Linked DNA regions of Parasedimentitalea psychrophila. The protein of the gene in region 1 interacts with the protein of each later gene in a pairwise test. Links are inferred from orthologs where the notes say so. Each region holds a gene or a part of one and is shown on either strand. Other genes may lie near its edges.

The links. The genes of interacting proteins can lie anywhere in the genome.
Region 2: the proteins of QPJ95_RS22385 (region 1) and ileS interact in binary tests that used the Escherichia coli proteins (3 or more experiments, as listed by UniProt). The link is inferred for Parasedimentitalea psychrophila from one-to-one orthologs.
Region 3: the proteins of QPJ95_RS22385 (region 1) and QPJ95_RS01640 interact in binary tests that used the Escherichia coli proteins (3 or more experiments, as listed by UniProt). The link is inferred for Parasedimentitalea psychrophila from one-to-one orthologs.

The regions. Positions count from the first base shown.
Region 1 is NZ_CP127247.1:4,635,074-4,639,002, forward strand. Bases 1-2,881 are described here. They hold QPJ95_RS22385 (sugar ABC transporter substrate-binding protein), read right to left. Parts: upstream 1,931-2,881; coding sequence 1,070-1,930; downstream 1-1,069. Other genes in these bases: QPJ95_RS22380 (zinc-binding alcohol dehydrogenase family protein), read right to left, coding at 1-1,008; QPJ95_RS22390 (ABC transporter permease), read right to left, coding at 2,040-2,881. Outside these bases: more of QPJ95_RS22390, read right to left, coding at 2,882-3,029; QPJ95_RS22395 (ATP-binding cassette domain-containing protein), read right to left, coding at 3,026-3,808. UniProt on the Escherichia coli protein: Part of the ABC transporter complex RbsABC involved in ribose import. Binds ribose. Also serves as the primary chemoreceptor for chemotaxis.
Region 2 is NZ_CP127247.1:656,008-661,694, forward strand. What follows is about bases 1,525-5,081. They hold ileS (isoleucine--tRNA ligase), read right to left. Parts: upstream 4,725-5,081; coding sequence 1,725-4,724; downstream 1,525-1,724. Other genes in these bases: QPJ95_RS03260 (hypothetical protein), read left to right, coding at 1,525-1,627; QPJ95_RS03270 (ureidoglycolate lyase), read right to left, coding at 5,001-5,081. Outside these bases: QPJ95_RS03245 (EamA family transporter), read right to left, coding at 1-36; QPJ95_RS03250 (methylated-DNA--[protein]-cysteine S-methyltransferase), read right to left, coding at 44-496; QPJ95_RS03255 (hypothetical protein), read left to right, coding at 696-1,043; more of QPJ95_RS03260, read left to right, coding at 1,271-1,524; more of QPJ95_RS03270, read right to left, coding at 5,082-5,660. UniProt on the Escherichia coli protein: Catalyzes the attachment of isoleucine to tRNA(Ile). As IleRS can inadvertently accommodate and process structurally similar amino acids such as valine, to avoid such errors it has two additional distinct tRNA(Ile)-dependent editing activities.
Region 3 is NZ_CP127247.1:333,130-338,259, forward strand. What follows is about bases 1,525-4,524. They hold QPJ95_RS01640 (ABC transporter permease), read right to left. Parts: upstream 3,535-4,524; coding sequence 2,515-3,534; downstream 1,525-2,514. Other genes in these bases: QPJ95_RS01635 (substrate-binding domain-containing protein), read right to left, coding at 1,525-2,417; QPJ95_RS01645 (sugar ABC transporter ATP-binding protein), read right to left, coding at 3,531-4,524. In the rest of the region: QPJ95_RS01625 (Gfo/Idh/MocA family protein), read right to left, coding at 1-329; QPJ95_RS01630 (sugar phosphate isomerase/epimerase family protein), read right to left, coding at 331-1,389; more of QPJ95_RS01635, read right to left, coding at 1,461-1,524; more of QPJ95_RS01645, read right to left, coding at 4,525-5,054. UniProt on the Escherichia coli protein: Part of the ABC transporter complex RbsABC involved in ribose import.

The sequences.
Region 1 (3,929 bases):
CATAATCTTAAAAGTCTCGTTGCGGTGGGCGTTCCAATAGTCCAGTGCCTGATCGGCGTTAGACCATGGAAAAACTTTGGAGATCAGCTTGTCCGCGACCTGCGGTTGCCCTTGGAGATAGTCGATCACAGCCTCAAAATCCGCGCGTGTCGCGTTGCGCGATCCACAGATGTCCAATTCCTTGAGGTTGAACAGCGTCGTGTCATAGCTGACCTCGGCCTTGGCGTAGCCCACATAGACCACGCGGCCGGAAAATGGAGCAAGGTCGATGGCAGAGCGGAACGTGGCAGGCAACCCAACCGCCTCGATAACGACGTCCGGGCCAGCGCCTCCCGTGAGGTCGTCCAGCCGTGCCGCGATATCCTCGTCGTTGGGATTGATGATGGCCTCTACGCCGAGGCCTTTAAGCGTCTCGCTTTTGCTGGGGGAAACTTCACTGACGATCGTGCGCGCACCCATGGCCTGTGCGCCCAAAATGGCACCGACGCCGATCATACCACCGCCCAAAACGAGCACCGTATCTTCGGCAGACACCCGCCCCCGCGCCACAGCATGGAAACCCACCGAAAGGGGTTCAACCAGTGCCAAATAGTTCGGCGGCAAGGTGTCGTTCAGGATCAAACGGTCCGCCTTAAGTACGATTTGGCTGCATAAGCCACCGTCTTGTTGCACACCCAGTGTTTTGTTGAATTGGCAGGCATTGACCCGCCCTTTTCTGCAGGACGCGCAGGTGCCGCAGGTCGTATAAGGAATGACAATAGCTCGTTTTCCGATGGCTAAATCCTCAGAAACGCCTGGACCGCGCGCAGCAATTGCCCCTCCGATCTCATGACCCGGAATACGGGGCAATTGAACCAAAGGATTAAGCCCGTTGTATGTGTTCAGATCGCTGCCACACAGTCCGACGTAATGGACATCCAGCAGCACATCACCAGCTCCAAGAGTGGGCGCGAGATCACCTTCGCGGAATTCAGAATGTCCGATTTTGTCGATGACGAGAGATTGCATTATTGGGCTTTCATGTTTGAGGTTTGACAGGCAGGCGTGTGCCCGCCTGTCAGATGTTGTGTTATTGGAACTCAGCGACGTTATCGGCTGTGATCAAAATACCGGCGATTGGCACCAGAGCGGGCGCTTCTTCGCCTTTGATGAGGTTAAGAAGGTTTTGGACCGACTGAACGCCCATTTGGGTGTTGTCCTGCTTGATTGTCGCGGACTGTTCACCTTCTGAGATTGCGACCAAATTTGCAGGGTTGCCATCGAAACCGACAATCACGAGATCATCAAGTTTGCCAAGCGCATCAGCTGCGGACACAGCAGCAAGCGCACCCGGATCCCAAGCCGAGAAGATGGCTTTGATGTCTGGGTTAGACTGCAAGAAGTTTGTGGTCGTCTCAAACGCACAGGCATCTTGCCAATCACAGATCTGGAAGATGACTTCGTGACCAGCGGCTTCAGCAGCGATCAAAACGCCATCACGACGTGCATTGCCTGTTTGGTGCCCAGCGGAACCGCCAAGGATCAGAACCGTGCCTTCGCCGCCAAGCTCGCCGACAATGTAGTCGCCTGCAATACTAGCAGCCGCAAGGTTGTCAGTCTGCACCAGGCTCGCGACATGTGAATGGTCGATACCCGTGTCCACGGCCACAACAGGGATGCCAGCTGTCGCTGCATTGTCGAGCGATGAGTCGAACGCGCGGTTGTCGACTGAGCCGATGATGATACCGTCAACGCCCATGTCGATGGCGCGATCAACGGCATCTTTTTGGGCGGCGGCGTCAGGGGACGACGCGGTCATATCGATGAATTCAACACCTTGGCGTTCTGCCTCTTCACTGGCAGCGTTCGCAACGCCGATCCAGAACGTGTTGTCTGTCGAATAGCCCGTGTATGCGATACGCAGATCTGCGGCGATGGCAGCACTGCTCATGCCAAGCACCAGAGCGGCGGCCGTTGCGGCGGTTTTAAGTTTAATAGTCATTTAGTCCTCCCAGTTTAAGAATTGGCCCGTTTTGAGCCTGTTATTGCGCAGTGAAAGATCACCGTGCCGATCGTCGCCAGACATCCCAGTAGACAGCCATGATGATAATCGCCCCGATTGCGATGCGCTGGTATGAAGTGCCGATGCCCATATATGACAGACCGACAATGATGGTTTGCATGATGAGCATGCCCAAAAGCGTCTTACCGACGCCGCCCCGTCCGCCGAACAGGCTGGTGCCGCCGATAACAACCGCAGCGATGGCATAAAGCTCATAGCTTTGACCGCGTGCGGGCATGGCGAAGTTCAGCTTTGACACTTCGATGACGGCAGCGAGACCTGCCAAAAGACCGCCAAGCATGTAATAATAAATCCGGCTTTTCGCGATGGGAACGCCCGACAAGCGGGCAACTTCTTCGTTGCCACCAATGGCAAAGGCACGGCTGCCCAAACGTGTTTTGGTCAGGAACAATCCGGTCAGAATTGCCGCGCCAAACATGATGATCACCGGTGTGACATTGCCAGTCCCCAAAAACCTGAAGGCGTCTGGAAAGCGCGACAAATCACGGCCGCTGGCCAGAATTTCTGCAACGCCCTTGTAGGCCGTCAAGCCGCCCAAAGTGACGATAAACGCAGGCACCTTGGTGACAACCTGAATGGCACCATTCAGCGCGCCTAGCCCCGCGCCAATCAACAGCCCCAAACCGACGGCTGCAACTGGGCTCAAGCCCCATTCTGCCAAGAATATACCGACCGCGACGCCCACCACCGCAAAGATAGATCCTACCGACAGATCAAGCCCACCAGAGATCAGAACAATCGTTGTCCCGCATGCCAGAATGGCGAGAATAGAGGCCTGGCCGAAGATTGACAGCAACGTGTCTAAGCTGCGAAACGGCGGCGACATGACAAAGAAGAAAGTGTAGATAATGGCCAGTGCAGCAACCACCTGCCAAATCTGCATAAAGCTGTGCTTGAGCAGATCAAAGCTGCTTGCTGCGCTGCCGGGGCTGGACACGGACGTCGAGCTGTTTTGAACCTGGCTCATGCTTTGACCTCCGCAGCGGCGGCGCCGGTGATCAGGCCCACAAGCGTGTCGCCATCCACATCTTTCACATCGCGCTCGGCCACCAACCGGCCAAGGCGCAACACCATCACGCGGTCGCAGTAATTCAAGACATGCTCCATATTGTGAGTGATCATAATGACCGAAAGCCCGTGGTCTTTGAGCGACCGGACAAGGTCCATCGCCATTTTGCTTTCGCGCACCCCGAGGGCTGCAGTCGGCTCATCCAGAATGGCGATACGTTTGCCAAACAGGACAGTTTTGGACAGGGCTACAGCCTGTCGCTGCCCCCCCGAAAACGCTTGCGCGTCACGGTAGATGTCGGCAATGCGCACATCCAGCTTGGCAAAAAGATCGCGAATTTCTGCATCCATCTTCTTAAAGTCGAGGACGCCAAAAACTCGGCCGAGCCAGTCGGACCGCACGATCTCGCGACCCAAATACACGTTCTTTGTGATCGAGATTTCGTTCACCAGCGCAAGATCCTGGTAGACCGTCTCAATGCCGGCGGCTTTCGCATCAGAAGGGCTATCGATTTGCAACTCCTGCCCGTCGAACCGGATCACTCCGGACGTGCGCGGAATCGCACCCGTCAGCGCCTTGATCAGCGTCGACTTTCCGGCACCATTGTCCCCTACGACAGCAAGCACTTCGCCCTCATAGAGTGTCAGATTGACGTCATCCAATGCGACGACGCCTCCGTAGTGCTTTGATATGCCCTGTGCTTCTAGCACCGGTTGGGCTTGTCTCGTGTTTGTCATGCTTTCCCCCCAGCGCATATGGCTGCAGTACGATGTTGTTATGTTTATTATCGATAAAAAACATTTTACTTGCCGTCAACTGTTTTTTTTGCAAAGTATACATTAGCAAATTGGGGAAAAC
Region 2 (5,687 bases), 4.0 Mb from region 1 along the record:
CGCAAACAGGACGGCCAGAAACAGTGTCGCGCTCATGCGGTCCTCAAATCAACAACCCGGCAGCACCTTCGTGCCTTAACAGCGCCACCTTGGTCTCGACCCCGCCCGCGCCGGAAAACCCACCCAGCCCATTGGCCGCCAAGACCCTATGGCAGGGGATGATCACCGGGATCGGATTGGCGCCACAGGCATTGCCCACCGGCTGCGCGGCGCCGCCCAATTCGCGGGCAATGTCACCATAACTGCGGGTCTCGCCAAATGGGATCGCTGACATGGCGGCACAGACCGCGCGCTGAAAATCAGACCCCTCCACCTGAAGCGGCAAATCAAAGACCTGCAATTCGCCGGCAAAATAGGCCCGCAACTGATCCAGCGCCGCATCCAGCAGGGCCGTTTGTGCGCCGCCAGCCGCAGACCAGTCCAGCCGCACAATAGCGCCCTCGCGCTCGTGGACCGAGAGTAGACCAACTGGAGTTTGAAGCGAGGCTATGGGCATGGGGTGCACCCTCAGTCATTGCAACAATCTGCGCAAGGGTGCGATGCGCATTAATACAAACACTAACACGCCCAAGGTGCGCCCCATCAGCGCCTGCTCATCAGCCCCTGATCGCGTTAACCTTTATTAAGAATACTTCTCACTTTTGCTAAAATTCGAGCTAAACACGTGAAGAATTTGAAACCAAAGGTGCAGCAAAATGATCTTGGCAGCTTCCAGCATTAGCATTTACAAGCCCGTCAACCGGGCCGCCAAAGCCGCGATCCTTCAGGCCGATGCCATCGCCGCTGTCGAAAAGAACCAAGAGCTCGACCGGGTCGCTGCCGCCGCCAAGACTGTTGAAGATGCGCGTCAGAAATACCTGCAGACCCAATATGTAGGCCCAGCCCGGACCACTGCCCGTTTGGCAGCGCTGACAAATGAGCGCCCGAATGGCCTGCAGATCAACTATCAGGATCTGCGCTCTGGCCACCACGCAGGCCCCACCCCTGTCAGCGCCATCACCGCGCAGATGCAGTACCGCCAGATCCTGAACATCCTAGTGTAAGGCGTTGCGGACCAATGGCGAACAGTGCCGGACCGGTAAGATTTTAAACATCTGACAGTCCGCACCAAATGGTGATTTTCCGGCCTCCTTTCGGCGCTTTGAAAATACAATTTAAATTCTAAGCGTACCGGGCCGCTGGCCTTATTATGTTTCAGCCGCATTTTAACAAATCGTCCTTAGGATCATGGAAGCACTCACGCCGCTCCCAAATCCTTTGGAGACACACTATGACTTCTATCTCAGCTGTTGGTGGCCTCAGCACGGCACTCAACTCAACCACAGTTAACAAACAACCCGGGCCGCCAGACCATGCCAAGGCCTGGGGCTGGCGCGCCAAACAGGCGGCCCCAGCGGAAGAGACGCAAGCGGTGGCCCCTACGGAACCTTCGGTTCCTGCCGAAATCACCGATGCAGTCCAAGCCGTGGGCGTGGTCGACGAGACATCTCAAGACGCGGCAACCACCCTGCCCCCGCCCAGCGAGGCCGACATGGAATCGATCATTCTGGGGCTGGCCGCCAGCACTGCGGATGCTGCCGATCAGGTTGCCACAGCCGAATATGACGTCGCCGCGCTGTTCATGTAACGCTGCATATGCAGCCCTGAAACAAAATGCGCCGCCCTCTCCCATCGAGGGAAAGGGCGGCGCGCAAGGCACTGACGTGCTTGCAGTGTCTTAATCGTTAGCCAAGCGCCTCGTTGCAACGGCCGCAAACACCATCGTGACCGTGCTGGCCCACATCCGGCAGGATCTTCCAGCAGCGCTGGCATTTCTCGCCATCGGCCTTCTCAAACACCACCGAAATACCGTCCACTTCGGGCATACGGAAGGCCTCGGCCGGGGCTGGATCGCCGGTCAGCTCGACCCCAGAGGTGATGCAGATATCGGCAAAATTCACCGAAGCCAGCGCAGCACGTGCTTCGTCGTCGCGGATATGCACCACAGGTGAGGCCTCAAGCGAAGCACCGATCACCTTATCGGTCCGCTGGATCTCCAGCGCCGCAGTCACCACGCGGCGGGCCTGACGGATGCCAGCCCATTTCGCCGCCAGCGGTTCGTTCAGCCAGTCAGCCGGCGTGTCGGGCATATCGGTCAGGTGGATCGAGCTGTCGTCGCCGGGATAACGCTCCAGCCAGACCTCTTCCATGGTGAACACCAGGATCGGGGCCAGCCAGGCGGTGAGACGGTGGAACAGCAGATCCAGCACGGTGCGGGCGGCACGGGCATTCAGCGTATCGCCATCACAATACAGCGCATCCTTGCGCACATCGAAGTAGAAGGCCGACATATCCACGGTGGCAAAATTGAACACCGCCGAGAACACACCCTGGAAGTCAAACGCCTGATAGCCGCTGCGTACCTTGTGGTCGAGCTCGGCCATGCGGTGCAGCACCCATTGCTCCAGCTCGGGCATATCCGCAGGCGCAACCCGCTGATCTTCCGAGAACTCCCCCAGAGACCCCAGAATATAACGCATGGTATTGCGCAACCGGCGATAGCTGTCGGCCACGCCTTTGAGGATTTCAGGTCCGATCCGCTGGTCGGCGGTATAGTCGGTCTGCGCCACCCAGAGCCGCAGGATATCGGCGCCGTATTGTTTAATCACGGTTTCCGGCACGATGGTATTGCCCAGCGACTTGGACATTTTCATGCCCTTGGCATCCAGCGTGAACCCATGGGTCACCACATTGCGATAGGGCGCGCGGCCCAGGGTGCCACAGGCCTGCAACAGCGACGAGTGGAACCAACCACGGTGCTGGTCGGTGCCCTCCATATAGACATCGGCGATGCCGTCCTTGGTGCCATCTTCGCGGTCGCGCAGCACAAAGGCGTGGGTCGAGCCGGAATCGAACCAAACGTCGAGCACGTCGAACACCTGCTCCCACTCATCCGCGTTATAGTCATCGCCCAAGAACCGCTCTTTGGCACCGTCCATGTACCAGGCATCAGCGCCCTCAACCTCAAACGCGGCGACAACGCGAGCATTCACCGCGTCGTCACGCAGCAGGAAGCCGGGATCGGTGGGCAGCAGGCCCTTTTTCACGAAACAGGTCAGCGGCACGCCCCAGGCGCGTTGGCGTGACAGCACCCAGTCGGGGCGGCTTTCGATCATCGAAAACAGGCGGTTGCGGCCCTTTTGCGGCGTCCATTTGACCAGCTCATCAATCGAGGTCAGCGCCCGGTCGCGGATGGTCTTGCCGTGGGTGTCCTGATCGTCGCCGATTTCACGATCCACGGCGGCAAACCACTGTGGCGTATTGCGATAGATGATCGGCGCCTTGGAGCGCCAGGAATGCGGATAGCTGTGCTTGATCTTGCCACGCGCCAGCAGGCCGCCAACCTCAACCAGCTTGTCGATGATTTTCTTATTGGCATCACCCTCGCCGCCCTTGCGGTTGAGGATGTAGCTGCCACCAAAGAACGGCAGATCAGCGCGAAAGCCGCCGTCGTCCAGCACGTTATAGGTGATGACCTGCTCCAGCATGCCCAGATCACGGTAGAGCTCAAATTCCTCCATACCGTGGCTCGGCGCACAGTGCACAAAGCCGGTGCCTTCGGTGTCGGTGACAAAGGGCGCGGCGCGGAAGTCGCGGATGTCGTCCCATTCGCCATTACCGCCTTCGGCACCTGCGAGGGGGTGGGAAAGAGAAATGCTCTCCAATTCTTCGTTCGTTACGTCTCTCAAACGGGAATACTGATCTTCGGCTAAGCGCGCGCGCTTCATCACGTCGGCAGCGAGATTATCAGCCAGCAGGTACTTTTCGCCGACATTGACCCAAGACTCTTCGGGGGTGCCCGTAACTTCGTACAACCCGTATGCAATGTCTTTCCCATAAACGACTGCCTTGTTCGAAGGGATCGTCCAAGGTGTAGTGGTCCAGATTACAACATATGCGTCTTCAATTGCGGATAGCCTTCGCGACAATTCCCCGACGTTGTTCTCGTTGAGATCCTCACCATCAAGATCTCTCGCAGACCAGCCTGACGTCTTTGGTTCTGCCTTAGCCACCTTGAACTTCACCCAGATGGTGTGGCTCTCTTTGTCGTGGTACTCGACCTCGGCCTCGGCCAGTGCGGTTTTCTCGACAGGCGACCACATCACGGGCTTGGAGCCTTGGTAGAGCGTGCCGTTCATCAGGAACTTCTGGAATTCCGCTGCGATCACCGCCTCCGCATGGTACGCCATGGTCAGGTATGGATCATCCCAGTTGCCGGTGATGCCCAGACGCTTGAATTCTTCGCGCTGGATATCGACCCAGCCCTCGGCAAATTTGCGGCATTCCTGACGGAAGTCGATGATATCGACGTCGTCCTTGTTCTTGCCCTTCTTGCGGTACTGCTCTTCGATCTTCCACTCGATCGGCAGACCGTGGCAGTCCCAGCCCGGAACGTAACGCGCGTCAAAGCCCATCATCTGGTGGCTACGCACGATCATGTCCTTGATGGTCTTGTTCAGCGCGTGACCGATGTGCAGATGGCCGTTGGCATAGGGCGGGCCGTCATGCAGGGTGAACGGTTCGCGGTCTGTTTTCTCGCGCAACCGGTCATAGACGCCAATCTTGGCCCAGCGGTCCAGCCACATAGGCTCGCGCTTGGGCAGGCCGGCCCGCATGGGGAAATCGGTCTTGGGCAGGTTCAGCGTGGATTTATAGTCTGGGGCTTCGGGCGTGTCGGCGCTCATGGGGGCGTCCTTTGGATGGTCTGTTCGGGAATATCAAAAGCGTACGGTGCGAGGTCTCAAACACCTTGGCCCGGCGTCTCATAGGTCAGAGAGCCGGGGAAATAATTCGGAATATGTCAGCAGCGGGCAACAAAGGGCCGAACATCCTTGGCTTATGAGGGTTCGCGACGCCCGAGAGGCCATCGCGATCCAATCAGGTGCAATTTGACCAGCAGATACCCCACGCCGACCGGGAAGTCTAGCAACTGACAAAGCCCAAGGTTTCGCCGCCCCCGATCAGGTCAGCTGCAGCGGCACAGAGAGATAGACACCAAACTCTTCGCCGATGTCGCAACTGACACGGGCATGCACCTTACCCTGACGGTCCAGGAAACGCTGCTGGTCTTCGACCGGGAATATTCCCTCGTGCCAGATGCCGGGGTGGATATAGAGACCCTTGGAGCCATCCGCCCAGAACGCCACAACTTTCTCTGGTTTCAGGTCGTCGCCAGGCAGCGCCACAGGCACCACAAAGGGTTTGTTATCCAGCGGGAAAAACAACTGGCCGCCGTCCGGGTGATAGTTCATGTGCCACAACAGCACCTTGTTGCGCGGCTCGGTCTGGGCCTCTGCCGAGGCGGTCTGCGGGTCGGTTGACCAGCCCAGGACATAGTTGCCGTTGACCGCCTCATTCACCCCATAAAGAATGTCGCCCTTCCAGTCACAGCGGAAGGTGCCTTCGACATAGCCAGCCTCGTCACCGGTGTTGGCATCAATCGGGCGCCAGCCCTGCGCAGGCCATTGAACAATTTCAATGTCAAATTTGGCGGGATCGTCGACCAGGCATCCATAGCCCTTCACACTTTCGTCAGTGGCAACGATGAGCGGCACTTCGAAAAGATCCCGAGACGGTTTTTCCGAAGGGTCGAACATGTAGTTAGGTGTGGGTGCATCCATTTTTCTGGTCCTATCCGAAAGCAGTAT
Region 3 (5,130 bases), 4.3 Mb from region 1 along the record:
TTGTCACAGATTACATGAATACCGCGTCTGAGGAACTCGCGCGCCACCGGGTAGTGCATGTGGTTGGGGGTGACGATCGCCACCGCCTCGATGCCGTCTTTCAGGCGCGCCTCGCGAATGGCCATCGCCTTAAAGTCTTCATAGGTACGGTCGGGCACAAGACCCAGCGCCGCGCCCGAGGCGATAGATTTCTCGGGCGTCGAGGACAGCGCCCCGGCGATCAGCTGAAAACCACCATCTATGCGCGAGGCAATGCGGTGGACGGCGCCGATAAAGGCGTCATTGCCGCCGCCAACCATGCCAAGGCGAATGGGTTTTGTATCGCTCATATCAAGTCTCCAGCCCCAGCATCCTGCGATTTGCAGCATCGTCTGCACCGCCGCCCGCAAAGTCATCAAAGGCGTGTTCGGTGACCCGGATGATGTGGTCCTTGACGAATTGCGCGCCTTCGCGGGCGCCGTCTTCGGGGTGTTTCAAGGCACATTCCCATTCAACGACCGCCCAGCCCTCAAAATCATTGGCCGCCATTTTGGAGAAGATTGCGCCAAAATCGACCTGCCCATCGCCCAGAGAGCGGAAGCGGCCAGCGCGGTTGACCCAAGGTTGGTAGCCCGAATAGACACCCTGACGGCCGGTTGGATTGAACTCGGCATCCTTGACGTGGAACATCTTGATCCGGTCTTTGTAGATGTCGATATTGTCGAGATAATCCAGACATTGCAGCAGGTAATGCGACGGATCATACAGCATGTTGCAGCGCGGGTGATTACCCACCCGCTCCAGAAACATCTCAAATGTGACACCATCGTGCAGGTCTTCGCCGGGGTGGATTTCATAACAAACGTCCACCCCCATCTGATCGGCGTGATCCAAAATGGGGCGCCAGCGCCGTGCCAGCTCGTCAAAGGCGGTCTCAATCAGACCTTCGGGGCGCTGCGGCCAAGGATAGACATAAGGCCAGGCCAGCGCCCCGGAAAACGACGCCATCGCGGTAATGCCCAGATTGTAGCTGGCGGTGATCGCCAGTTTGACCTGCTCAACCGCCCAGGCCTGCCGCGCCTTGGGGTTACCGCGCACGTGTTCAGCTGCGAACCCGTCAAAGGCCTGATCATAGGCTGGGTTCACCGCCACAAGCTGCCCCTGCAAATGGGTCGAAAGCTCGGTTATTTCAATACCATTTTCAGCCGCAACACCGACCAGTTCGTCACAATAGGACCGCGAGCTGGCCGCCTTGGCCAAATCAAACAGGCGGGCATCCCAGCTGGGGATCTGCACGCCTTTGTAACCACAATCCGAGGCCCATTTGGTGATGCCCGCCCAGGAATTGAACGGGGCCTCATCGCTGGCGAACTGTGCCAGAAACAGAGCCGGTCCCTTGATCGTTTTCATGTTAATTCCTCCCAGAAAATGAAGGGGGCCATTTCGCCAGCCCCCTTCTTTGTGCTTTTTAAACCCAAAGCTTAGAACGGCGAGTCAGGGAAGTAAAAGCTTGCCGCGTTTTCCGGGGTGATTAAAGTCGCCCCCAGAATGTAGCGGCCAGCAACCGGACCATTGGATTTAAAAGCAGCAACCGTTACATCCATTGCCGTGGCAATCATTGATGGCGGATACAGAACGTCAACTGGGACCAGCGTGTCGCCGTCCATAATCGACTTGATGGTTTCCTTCATGCCGGCACCGCCGACAACAAACATACCGTCGCCATCGCGGCCGGCCTGTTTCAGGGCTGCGACAACACCGATAGCAATGTCATCATCCTGTGCCCAGACCGCGTCGATGTCGGGGAACCGGCTGAGGAAATCCTGCATCACCTCAAAGCCATCATCGCGGTTCCAGTTGGCGTGCTTGTGATCCAGAATGTTAATCCCGGTGCCTTCCATTTCGGCCATAAAGGCATCGAAACGCTCGTTATCAATGATTGTCGGGATGCCGCGCAGCACCACGATATTGTCGCCGGATGTCAGGCGACCCTTCATGTAGACAGCCGACACCCGGCCCAGTTCCGGGTTGTTGCCCGCCACATAAATGTCTTCGATGCCCGGCTGGCTCAACCCGCGGTCAACAACGGTGATCAGGGCGCCGGTTTTCTTGACGTTGAGAACCGGATCGGTCAGCGGCTCGGATTCAAACGGCAGCACCACCAGGGCGTCAATTTTATGCACCGAGACCAGATCCTCCAGCGCCGAGGCCTGGGCGTTGGGATCGGGCGAGTTGATCAGGATCAGGTCAATATCCGGGTATAGCGCCTCCAGCCGCTTTTCGGCCTGCTCGGCGTGCCAGTTCATGCCAGCCGCCCAGGCATGGGTCGGGGTTGGATAGCTGACACCGATTTTAATGGTCTCTGCGCTGAGTGCAGCTGCGCTCAGAGCCAGTGCACCGGTCAATGCCAGGGCGCTTAGGGATTTCAGGGTCTTCATAGTTTCTCCTCCACTGGTGAATTTGGGCGCACCTCTCTCCTCCGGTGGCGCCCGGTTCGTCTCATTTGGGAAAATTTCCCGCCGTGTTCTTAAACTCTTAGCTCTTGCTGGCTTTTGCTTTGCCCCAGTCACCGCGCTGCAACCACACCGCGATGATGATGATCAGACCCTGCATTGTCCCGTTCAGGTAATTTGAGATCAGATCGGTAAAGTTCAGAATATTGCCGATGGTGGTCAGGATCAGCGCGCCCAGAATGGTGCCGCCAATCCGGCCATAGCCGCCCTTTAGAACAGTGCCGCCAATGATCACTGCGGCGATTGCCTCCAGCTCCCACATCACTCCGGTCGACGCCGAGGCCGAGCCCAGGCGAGGCACATAGATGATGGTCGCCAGTGAGACGCAGAGCCCCTGGATCACATAGGTCATGGTCTTGATCCGGTCGACCTTGATGGCCGAATATCTGGCGACACTCTCGTTGGAGCCAATGGCGGTGCAATAGCGGCCAAAGGCGGTCCGGTTCATCAGCAGCCAGCCACAGATCGACACCGCGATGAACACCCAGACCGGCGCTGGCAGACCCAGCACGCTGCCGTAATAGACCGGCCGGTAGGTGCCACGGATGGCAAAGTCGAGCGATAGGGTGCCGCCATCGGCAAAATAGGTGACCAGTGAGCGGTAGATGCCCATGGTGCCCAGGGTCACAATAAAGGCCTCTATCTTGCCTTTGGTGGTCAGCACCCCGTTGATCCAGCCAGCCCCAAGGCCCAACAGAATGGAACATCCACCGCCGAGCAGAACAGTGGCCAGCCCCGGCCCTAGGGTTTCCATGGCCGCGTTCATGATGATGATCATCACCCCGGCAATCGCCGCCGCCATCGAGCCCACCGACAGGTCAATGCCACCCGCAGTGATCACAAAGGTGGCGCCAACCGCGATGATGCCAATAAAGGCCGAGCGGGTCAGCAGGTTGGTCAGGTTGCCCTCACTCAGAAAGGCCGGGTTCAATAGAAAGCCGATGATGCACAATAGGAAAAGCGCAATGGCCGGGCCTGCGGTCTTGATGTCAAACCGCATCCGCTTGTTCTTTGGGGTTGTCTCTGCTGTCACTTCGCTCATCCCTTGCTCTCCCGCTTTAGTCCTGCGGCATAGCGCACGATTTCGTTTTCATTGATGTCGTCACCCGTCAGCACCCCCATCACCTGCCCCTCGCGCATCACCACAACACGGTGGCTGATGCCAATAACCTCGGGCATCTCGGACGAGATGATCACCACCGACACGCCTTCGGCAGCCAGAGCGGCGATGAAGTGATAGATCTGCTGTTTGGTGCCCACGTCGATGCCGCGCGTTGGTTCATCAATGATGACAATGCGCGGCTCGCTCTCCATCACCTTGGCCAGCAGCAGTTTTTGCTGGTTGCCGCCGGACATGTCGCCCACCTTGATATTTGCGTCACGGGTGCGGATGTCAAAACGACGGATGGCGCGTTCCAGCGCCGCCTCCTCGGCGGCAACATCCAGCCCAAAGCGGCGAATGAATTTAGGCAGCGAAAACAGCGTCAGATTGGGCCGCATCTGCTTGTCCAGCAACAGACCTTTGGCTTTGCGATCCTTGGTCAGATAGGCCAGCCCGGCATCGCGGGCTTCCGCCACATCGGCAAATCGGGTCTCGACCCCATCAACCAGGATCTGCCCCGATGCGATCGGCTCCAGCCCGCAGATTGCCTCAAATACCGCGCTGCGACCGGCGCCGATCAACCCCGAAAACCCCAGAATTTCGCCCTGACGAAGGTCGAACGAAACATCGTGAACACCCTTGGCGCAGAGATCACGAACCTCCAGCACCCGCACAGCATCGACATCGGCCTCATGCATCGGCGGGTACAGATCAGACAACTCGCGTCCGACCATCATCTGCGCCATCGCATCCGGGGTCAGCAACTCGGCCTTTTGCGAGCCAATCCACTGGCCGTCGCGCAGGATGGTGACGCGATCCGCAATCTGCTTCACCTCAGAGAGCTTATGGGACACAAAAACAATGGCAACACCCTTGGACTTGAGCCGCTCAACCTGGCGGAAAAACAATTCTGTCTCAGCCTCGGTCAACACTGCGGTGGGTTCATCCATGATCAGGACACGGGCATTGCGGCTAATGGCCTTGGCCACCTCAACCATCTGCTTTTCAGCAATGGACAGGTCCGAAATTCGGGCCGAGGGTGAGATATCAACGCCAATATCCTGCAAGTACCCAGACACTTTTTCGCGCATCTTGTCGCGCTGCAACAACCCGCGGTGGGTCAACTCACGGCCCAGAAAGATGTTTTCCTCAACCGTCATCTGCTCGGCCAGGTTCAACTCCTGATGGATCAGCACAATCCCCAGCGTCTCGGCCTCGCCATCCGGCGGCAGCACCACCTCCACGCCGTCAAACAGAATGCGACCAGATGTCGGCGCGTGAAACCCTGACAGGATCTTCATCAGGGTCGACTTGCCAGCGCCATTTTCACCAATCAGTGCATGAACTTCGCCAGGGTGAATTTCCATGCTGACACTGAACAATACCGGCACAGCGCCAAATGACTTGCTGATATGGTCTGCCTTCAGAACCGTGGCCGTTTCTGGTGTCTCATCAAACATCATCATCCCCATCCCGCCGTTATGTAAGTGAGCGAGCCTGATTGTCGGATGTAAACCTTTTCATAACCCATGTAAA